DNA from 3 places in the Pseudomonas sp. S3_B11 genome. Region 2 is predicted to be linked to each of the others. Evidence: predicted binding sites of a transcription regulator. Region 2 holds the regulator's gene; each other region holds the start of a gene.
What was found. The regulator sigma-54, encoded in region 2, starts transcription at its own class of promoters, with help from an activator protein. The targets are predictions, from matches to a motif close to ANTGGCATNNANNTTGCTNT.
Positions count from the first base shown of each region.

Region 1: AB4O22_RS00625 (pilin) is a predicted target of sigma-54. The motif match lies at 1,499-1,518, and genes of this name have one in related genera.
Region 3: flgB (flagellar basal body rod protein FlgB) is a predicted target of sigma-54. The motif match lies at 1,874-1,893, and genes of this name have one in related genera.

Region 1 is NZ_CP162749.1:125,474-128,747, reverse strand. It holds gene AB4O22_RS00635 (DUF2845 domain-containing protein) at 1-72, shown strand, start outside; gene AB4O22_RS00630 (BON domain-containing protein) at 401-754, opposite strand; gene AB4O22_RS00625 (pilin) at 1,027-1,452, opposite strand; gene pilB (type IV-A pilus assembly ATPase PilB) at 1,677-3,274, shown strand, end outside.
Region 2 is NZ_CP162749.1:4,884,736-4,888,009, forward strand. It holds gene lptA (lipopolysaccharide transport periplasmic protein LptA) at 1-189, shown strand, start outside; gene lptB (LPS export ABC transporter ATP-binding protein) at 189-914, shown strand; gene AB4O22_RS22125 (RNA polymerase factor sigma-54) at 1,079-2,572, shown strand; gene hpf (ribosome hibernation-promoting factor, HPF/YfiA family) at 2,649-2,957, shown strand; gene ptsN (PTS IIA-like nitrogen regulatory protein PtsN) at 2,969-3,274, shown strand, end outside.
Region 3 is NZ_CP162749.1:755,964-759,237, reverse strand. It holds gene flgE (flagellar hook protein FlgE) at 1-211, opposite strand, end outside; gene flgD (flagellar hook assembly protein FlgD) at 240-962, opposite strand; gene flgC (flagellar basal body rod protein FlgC) at 978-1,421, opposite strand; gene flgB (flagellar basal body rod protein FlgB) at 1,425-1,832, opposite strand; gene cheR (protein-glutamate O-methyltransferase CheR) at 2,102-2,929, opposite strand; gene AB4O22_RS03520 (chemotaxis protein CheV) at 2,984-3,274, opposite strand, start outside.

The DNA of each region.
Region 1 (3,274 bases), 2.1 Mb from region 2:
AGCGGCATGTATCAGTACCTGCGCTTCGAGGGGAATCGGCTGGTGCAGATCACCAGCAAGCGGGGGCGGTGAGCTTGTCCGCACAGATGTGTTGAATGTGCCGCCGCCATCGCGAGCAAGCTCGCTCCCACATTGTTTAGGGTGATCTCAAAATCCGTGTTCACCGCCGCCCCCGGTGGGAGCGAGCTTGCTCGCGATGGCGGCAACTCGGTTCTGACTCGTGTGTAAACGCTGACCCGCAGATTGATTCCCCAGAATAGAACAGGCCCCCGGCACGAATGCCGGGGGCCTGTAATGGCCACGTCCGTGTGGCCTTTCGCATGAACTCCAAAGCGACGGCAAACGTATATCCTGGCCCGCTTGCCGTGCCTTCTCCCAGTCCAGGCGAGAAGTCTTGGCCTTACTCGGCTTTCAGGCCGTCAGCCGATACGGCCTTGACGCCTTTGATTTTCTTGGCGATCGCCACAGCGGTGGTTTTCTGGGCTTCGGTCACGGCAACAGTGGAAGACAGCGACACAACGCCTTTGTTGGTTTCGACTTTGATGTCGGTACCTGGAATGCCTTTTTCGGTGACCAGGTCGGCTTTGACCTTGGTGGTGATCCAGGTATCAGAGGTGGCTTCCTTGGCCTCTGTCACTTCGCCCGCAGCCAGCATCATTGGCGCCTGAGTTGCTTGAGTGGTCTCGGCGAATGCGCTAGCCATGGTCAGGGTCAGAGCGGTAGCAGCGGCGGCAGTGATAGCGAACTTCTTCATACGAGTAACTCCTGTTTTTCTCAAAAACTGCCGGAGGTGCATCCCGGCAGGGTTATCAGGAGTAGTGCGAACGCTGTGCCAGCTTTTAAAAATTAATTAATTTCTTATAAATCAGCAAGTTAAGCGAAGCGGCAATTTTCGTGATCATGCAAAATGCATGAAGCGGTGATTCTGGACATGCAACTTGCGGGTTTTTGGCCAATTTCTAAGCTCATGAATTGCGAAGGGTTTCTGTATCGAGGCAGTTCACTGCCTCGATACGTGCACTCAAATCATGGAGTCGTCGCTGCTGTACCTGTGCATCCAGCCGGCAGGAATTCCTGAGCGGCGGTGGCGCCGCAGGTCCAAACGCCTTGAGTAGAGCGCGTAAGGGTGATCACTTTGCCGAGTACCGGAGCAGGCGCATTCAAAAGGGTACACTTGATAGTGCCCCCTCCATTCGATGCTGTTCCTGCAGCCTCCAACGTGCAATTGCTGGTGGGCGATGTCCCACCGATGTTGGCCAACGTTGGATCGGTACCTTGATTCATGATGTCCTCAAACGGCACTTTCAACGCAGAGACCTCCGCCAGCCCCGCCGTAGCCTTGGCCCGCGCCTGGTATTTGGAATATTGCGGCAACGCAAACGTCGCCAGAATGCCGATGATCGCCACGACGATCAGCAGCTCGATCAAGGTAAAGCCACTCTGCTTATTCATAGACATCTCCCATGCATGAGTCGAAATCTCATGACCTGAAACGGCCATTGCAGGGCACATGCCAACCCTGAAACCCCATCACTCAAGGGATTTGAACCAGCACAACGGCAACGTCCTACCTCAACAACCGCACTATCTGACGTTTTTTGTCACCCTGCCCCGCTGGTTTGGCGTCGAGGCTTGACTAGGCTATAAGTCATGAACTGTTCGCCGCCGGGATTCCCATGAATGACATCGCCCTCAGCGGCCTGACCAAGCAATTGGTGCTGGCCGAACTGCTCACCGAGCAAAGTGCGCAACAGGCGTATCAACAGGCTCAACGCAATCGCATCCCCCTGGTCAGCTATCTGGTGCAGAACAAACTGGTCCAGAGTCGACAGGTCGCGGAGATCGCCTCGGAGCATTTCGGCGTCGCCCTGCTGGACCTCAACAGCCTGGACAAAGAAACCCAACCCACAGGCCTGGTCAGCGAAAAACTGGTGCGCCAGCATCACGCCCTGCCGCTGTGGCGGCGCGGCAACAAGCTGTACGTGGGCATCTCCGACCCGACCAATCACCAGGCCATCAATGACATCCAGTTCAGCACCGGCCTGACCACCGAAGCCATCCTGGTGGAGGACGACAAGCTCAGCGACGCCATCGAAAAGTTTTTCGAATCCAGCAGCACGGGCCTGGAAGGCATGGGCGATGTCGACCTCGACGGCCTGGACATCGAATCGATCGACGACACCAGGCAGGACTCCATCGCCGGCCAGGACACCGACGACGCGCCCGTGGTGCGCTTCGTCAACAAGATGCTGCTGGACGCGATCAAGGGCGGCTCTTCCGACCTGCACTTCGAGCCCTACGAAAAAATCTACCGGGTGCGGGTGCGCACCGACGGCATACTGCGGGAAGTGGCCAGGCCGCCGATCCAGTTGGCCAACCGTATCGCCGCACGCCTGAAAGTCATGGCCAGCCTGGATATTTCCGAGCGGCGCAAACCCCAGGACGGGCGCCTGAAAATGCGCCTGTCGAAAACCAAGTCCATCGATTTCCGGGTCAACACCCTGCCCACGCTCTGGGGCGAAAAAGTGGTGATCCGGATCCTCGACCCGTCCAGCGCACAAATGGGCATCGATGCCCTGGGCTACGAACCGGACCAGAAAGACCTGTACATGGCCGCCCTCAAGCAACCGCAAGGGCTGATCCTGGTGACTGGCCCAACCGGCTCGGGCAAGACCGTGTCGCTCTACACCGGGCTGAATATCCTCAACACCGTGGACATCAACATTTCCACCGCCGAAGACCCGGTGGAAATCAACATGGAAGGCATCAACCAGGTCAACGTGAACCCGCGCCAGGGGCTGGATTTCGCCCAGGCCCTGCGCTCGTTCCTGCGCCAGGACCCGGACGTGATCATGGTCGGCGAGATCCGCGACCTGGAAACCGCCGAGATCGCCATCAAGGCCGCCCAGACCGGGCACCTGGTGCTCTCCACCCTGCACACCAACAGCGCCGCAGAAACCCTGATCCGCCTGCAGAACATGGGCATTCCGGGGTTCAACATCGCCACCGCCGTGCACCTGATCATTGCCCAGCGGCTGGCGCGCAAGCTGTGCAGTCACTGCAAGAAGGCCATCGAGATTCCCGAGGAAACCTTGCTCAAGGAAGGTTTCCCTCGGGAACGCATCGGCACATTCACGATCTATGAGCCGGTCGGTTGCGAACAGTGCAACAACGGTTACAAAGGGCGCGTGGGGGTTTACGAAGTGGTCAAGAACACGCCCGAGCTGCAACGGCTGATCATGGCCGAGGGCAACTCGCTGGAAATCGATCTGCA
Region 2 (3,274 bases):
CTGATCGACCGCGCCAAGGTCGTCGACAAGGACAACAACGTCACCCAGGGCGAGAAAATCGTCTACGACACAGTCAAGAAGCTGGCCAGCGCCGGTCGCGCCACCGGCAGCAAGGTGACCGAGTCGCGTCCGCGGATCGACATGGTGATCCAACCGAAAAAGAAAACCGACGAGCAGAAGGCCCAGTAATGGCAACTCTGAAAGCTCAGCACCTGGCCAAGAGCTACAAGAGCCGTCAAGTCGTGCGTGATGTCAGCCTGTCCATCGACAGCGGCCAGATCGTCGGCCTGCTCGGCCCCAACGGCGCGGGCAAGACCACCTGCTTCTACATGATCGTCGGCCTGGTCCAGGCCGATCAGGGTCGCGTGCTGATCGACGACGTGGACGTCAGCCACCAGCCAATGCACGGCCGGGCGAAGGCAGGTATCGGCTATTTGCCGCAAGAAGCGTCGATCTTCCGCAAACTGTCGGTTGCCGACAACATCATGGCGATCCTCGAGACCCGCAAGGAACTCGACAAGGCCGGTCGTCGCCAGGAGCTGGAAAGCCTGCTGCAGGAATTCCACATCAGCCACATTCGCGACAACCTGGGCATGAGCCTGTCCGGCGGCGAGCGGCGGCGCGTGGAAATCGCCCGCGCCCTGGCCACCGCACCGAAGTTCATCCTGCTCGACGAACCGTTCGCCGGCGTGGACCCGATCTCGGTAGGCGACATCAAGCAGATCATCCATCACCTCAAGGCCAAGGGGATCGGCGTGCTGATCACCGACCACAACGTGCGCGAGACGCTGGATATCTGTGAAACCGCCTACATTGTCAACGACGGCCAGCTGATCGCCGAAGGCGACTCCGCAGCCATCCTGGCCAATGACCTGGTCAAGGAAGTGTATCTGGGCCATGAGTTCCGCCTGTAAGCACAAGTGTCTGGCGAATTGTCCGAGCGTCGTTTAATTTTATTATGGCGACGCTCTAGGCAAACACTTCAGTTTCAGGCATATAATTTGCTTAAGTTTGGCGCCTCGGCGCCCTGTAGTGGATGGCGCATGTGCGCCGGCGAATAAGGTGTTAAGCCCCTGCCATGAAACCATCGCTAGTCTTGAGAATGGGCCAGCAGCTGACGATGACACCGCAGCTGCAACAGGCCATCCGCCTGCTCCAATTGTCGACCCTGGACCTGCAACAGGAAATCCAGGAGGCCCTGGAGTCCAATCCGATGCTCGAACGCCAGGAAGAAGGCGACGACTTCGACAACACCGATCCGCTGGCCGACAACGTCGAGCAGAAGACCAACACCGAAATCCCGGAACCGGCCTACCAGGAAACCGCCCCGACGGTGGACAACCTCGAGGATGGCGAATGGAACGAACGCATCCCCAACGAACTGCCTGTGGACACGGCCTGGGAAGACGTCTACCAGACCAGCGCCAGCAGCCTGCCGAGCAGCGATGACGACGAGTGGGACTTCACCACCCGTACCTCTGCTGGCGAAAGCCTGCAAAGCCACCTGCTGTGGCAGTTGAACCTGGCGCCGATGTCCGACACCGATCGCCTGATCGCCGTGACCCTGATCGATTGCATCAACAACCAGGGCTACCTGGACGAGACCCTCGAAGAAATCCTGGAAGCCTTCGATCCCGAGCTCGACATCGAGCTGGACGAGATCGAAGCCGTCCTGCATCGCATCCAGCAGTTCGAACCGGCCGGCATCGGTGCCCGCAACCTGGGCGAGTGCCTGTTGCTGCAACTGCGCCAGTTGTCCGCCAAGACACCATGGCTGGCCGAAGCCAAGCGACTGGTCACCGATTACATCGACCTGTTGGGCGGCCGCGACTACAGCCAACTGATGCGCCGCATGAAGCTCAAGGAAGATGAGCTGCGCCAGGTCATCGAACTGGTGCAGAGCCTCAACCCGCGCCCCGGCTCGCAGATCGAATCCACCGAGCCCGAATATGTGGTCCCCGACGTGATCGTGCGCAAGCACAATGATCGCTGGCTGGTGGAGCTCAACCAGGAGTCGGTGCCCAAGCTGCGGGTCAACGCCCAGTACGCCGGCTTTGTGAAGCGCGCCGACACCAGCGCCGACAACACCTTCATGCGCAACCAGTTGCAGGAAGCCCGCTGGTTCATCAAGAGCCTGCAAAGCCGCAACGAAACCCTGATGAAAGTTGCCACCCAGATCGTCGAGCATCAGCGCGGCTTCCTGGAGTACGGCGATGAAGCGATGAAACCGTTGGTCCTGCATGACATTGCCGAGGCAGTGGGTATGCACGAGTCGACGATTTCCCGGGTAACCACCCAGAAATTCATGCATACCCCTCGGGGTATCTATGAATTGAAATATTTTTTCTCCAGCCATGTCAGCACCTCCGAAGGCGGCGAATGCTCGTCCACGGCCATCCGCGCGATCATCAAAAAACTGGTGGCCGCGGAAAATCAGAAAAAGCCGTTGAGTGACAGCAAGATCGCTGGTTTACTGGAGGCACAAGGCATTCAGGTGGCCCGCCGTACCGTCGCCAAATACCGCGAATCCCTCGGGATCGCGCCTTCGAGCGAACGCAAGCGGTTGATGTAACAGGCCACGCCACAGCGTTCCAGTGGCAGGCATTTCTGCCTGCCGCTTTATGCACTGGCAACGAAGGAGAAGCTGTATGCAAGTCAACATCAGTGGACACCAACTGGAAGTGACCGAACCCCTGCGCACCTACATCGGCGAAAAGCTCGACCGATTGGAGAGGCATTTCGACAAGATCACCAACGTGCAAGTCACGATGAACGTCGAGAAGCTGCTGCAGAAAATCGAAGCCACGCTGCATATCCCCGGCGGAGAAGTGGTTGCCAACGCAGAGCACACAGACATGTATGCCGCGATTGACCTGCTGACCGACAAGCTGGATCGCCAACTCAAAAAGCATAAGGAAAAGACCCAGAGCCTCCTCCAGGGCGCAACCGGTCGTTAACCCCCCAATCCATGATCCGACTAGAAACCATCCTGACCCCCGGCCGTTCCCAGGTGAACGCGCCGGGCGGCAGTAAGAAGAAAGCCCTCGAACACATTGCCAACCTGATCCACCGCGAGGTACCGGATCTGGAAATGCAGGACGTCTTCGAGGCATTGGTTGCCCGTGAAAAACTCGGTTCCACCGGTTTTGGCAACGGCATCGCCATTCCCCACTGCCGTCTCAAGGGTTGTGCCGCGCCGATCAGCGCGCTGTTGCACCTTGAAACCGCTATAGATTTCGACGCCATCGACGGCGCCCCGGTGGACCTGCTGTTT
Region 3 (3,274 bases), 2.7 Mb from region 2:
CCTGGCCAAACTGCTGGGAAACGTTGGCCAGGCGCACGCCGTTGCCGACGGTCTTGCTGCCCGAACCCAGCTTGGTGGCCGAGTAGACGTCTTCGAATTCCGCGCGGGACGATTTGAAACCGGTGGTCGCCACGTTGGCGATGTTGTTGCCGGTCACGTCCAGCTGTTTGTTGGCTGCATAGAGACCGCTAAGGCCGATGTTGAAAGACATGTTGACTCCTTTTGCCGGTTAGTCGGCTCTACATACCAATAGTTTGTACTTTGGACAGGGCAATGCTGCCCAGCCCGGCCAGGTTGAGCATCAGCTCACCGCCCGTCTGGCTGATCGTCACGCTGCTGACCGTGGCCGGCAGGTTGGTGATCAGCGACGTGGCCTTGCCGTCGATGGTGGTCGAGGCCGCGAAGGTGTAAGTGCCCGATTCAACGACCGCGCCCGCATCGTTCTTGCCGTCCCAGATGAACGCGGAGTTGCCGGCGTTCTGGCTGCCCAAGTCAATGGTGCGAACGGTCTTGCCGTCCTTGTCCACGATCTTGACCGCGACGGAGGACACCGATGTTGGTACCACCACCGTGCCGTTGAGGCTCTTGGAGGTATCGACCACAGCCTTGTCGCCCGGGGCAATGACCGAGCGACCGACCAGCGACGAGGCTTGCAGGGCCTGGGACGAGTTGTAGTTGCCGGCGATGCCGCTCACGGTCTCGTTGAGGGTGGTGATGCCTTCCAGGCTGCTGAACTGCGCCAGTTGGGCAACGAACTCGCCGTTATCCTGTGGCTCCAGCGGGTTCTGGTTTTTCAGCTGGGTGACCAGCAACTGCAGGAACGCATCCTTGCCCAATTCCTTCTTGCCGGTGGCCGCACCGGTCGCCGCGCCCAGGGCATCGGTGGTGGTGCTGGTCTTGACCGAGGAGTTGGCCAGAATCTCGTTGAGGCTCAAACCACTTGTTGTACTGGTAACGCTCATGTGACTCGCCCCTTATCACTGACCGAGGGTCAGGACCTTCTGCATCATGGTTTTGGCGGTGTTCATCATTTCGGCGTTGGTCTGGAACGAACGACTGGCGGAAATCATGTCGGCCATTTCTTCGACGACGTTGACGTTCGGGTAGTAGACATACCCCTTGGCATCAGCGGCCGGATGGTTTGGCTCATAACGGGCTTCGAGGTTGCTCTGGTCTTCGACCACGCCAAGCACCTGCACGCCCTGCCCGGCCGCGTCCTGCTCCTGGAACAGCGAGTCGCTACCGCCGGACTGGCCACCCTGGAACATGGTGGCGAATACCGGGTGGCGGGCGCGGTAGGTCTGGTCGATGCTCGACGAAACGGTCTCGGCGTTGGCGATGTTACTGGCGACGGTGTTCAGGCGAGTGGTCTGGGCACTCATGGCACTGCCGGCAATGTTGAATACGCTAGCAATCGACATGGCTTACTCTCCGCGCAGGGCCGATACCAGCCCTTTGAACTTGCTGTTGAGCAGGGTGAAGCTGGCCTGGAAGTTCACGGAGTTTTCCGCGTAGTTGGACTGTTCCAGTTGAGCGTCTACGGTGTTCTGGTCGATCGAAGGCTGCATCGGCGTGCGATACATCAGCGATTCGTCGCCATTGCCCAGGCCTTCGGCTTCGATATGACGGCTGTTGGTCATGTTCAAGGCGAAGTGGCCGTTCTTGGTCTTCTCGTTCTGCTCGGCGAGCACTTTGGAAAAGTCCAGGTCACGCGCCTTGTAGTTCGGGGTGTCGGCGTTGGCGATGTTGTTGGCCAGGACTTCGGCACGCTGGGCGCGGAAGCTCAGGGCCTGTTCGTGGATACCGAGCGCTTTATCGAAGCTGATGCTCATGTCGGAAACCTTTGGGTGACCAGAATGTACGTACGATGAACTTAGCAAGCAGCGTGCCACTTTGGAAAACCCCATAAACCGGGGCTTTGCGGGCATCGGCAAAGCGGCAATGCCAGAAAAGCGGCAACTGGCTTCCGCTGGCTGCCGCTTTTCTGCCGCTTCTCAAGGGCAAATGACATTCGAACTGTGGGAGCGGGATTAGTGGTGACCGGCAGGCATAAAAAAACGGGAGCCCGTGGGGACTCCCGTTTTTTGACAGTTCAAGCCAATCACTTTGCCTGGTAGATGATCCCCGGACTGCACTGGACCATCTGGTAATGATCCGGCAAACCGTTCAACGCCTCGGAGGCACCGAGGAACAGGTAGCCGCCCGGCTTGAGCGTGCTGTGGATGCGCAGCAGGATGTCTTTCTTCACTTCGGCGGAGAAGTAGATCAGTACGTTGCGGCAGAACACGATGTCGAACTTGCCCAGGCTGGCATAGCTATCCAGCAGGTTGAACGAGCGGAACTCCACCCGGCTCTTGATCGGCGCCTTGACCACCCATTTACCCGGCCCTTTCGGATCGAAGTAACGTTGCAGGCGATCCGGCGACAGGCCCCGGCCGATAGCCAGGCTGTCGTACTCGCCGGTCTTGCAGTTATTGAGCATGGTCCCGGACAGGTCGGTGGCGACAATCTGCACGCCGCCTTTCAACTGGCCGAGGTTGGACCGCTCGAACTCATCGATGGACATCGACAGCGAATAGGGTTCCTGCCCCGACGAACAGGCCGCCGACCAGATCCGCAGACGCTGGCCCGGGCTGGCCTTGATGGCCGCCGGCAGCACTTTGTTCTTCAACACCTCAAACGGATAGGTGTCACGAAACCACAAGGTTTCGTTGGTGGTCATCGCGTCCACCACCATTTCGCGCAAGCCACTGCGCGGTTGGGTCTGGATACGCTGCACCAGTTCGCCCAATGACTTGAGGCCCTGCTGTTCCATCAATTTATTGAGACGGCTCGACACCAGGTATTGCTTGTTTTCACCAAGCAAGATGCCACAGGCTTTTTCCAGGAAGACCCGGAACTGTTCGAAATCCAAATTACCCGTAGACAAGATACCGCCTCTTTCATCGTGTTGACTTGCCGGGCGCACAACGCGCCCGACCTTTTATTCTGCTGCCTTGATCCGCTCGACGACCCGGGAAGCCAGGTCATCTGGACGGAATTTCGCCAGGAAATCGTCGGCGCCGACCTTCTTGACCATCGCCTGGTTGAAAACCCCGGACAACGAAGTATGCAAGATGATGTGCAGCTTTTGCATGCGCGGATCGCTGCGGATTTCCGACGTCAGGGTGTACCCATCCATCTCCGGCATTTCAATGTCGGAGATCATCATCAGGAACTCTTCCTCAGGCTTCTTGCCCTCGTCGACCAGCTTGCGCAGGTAATCGAGCGCCTG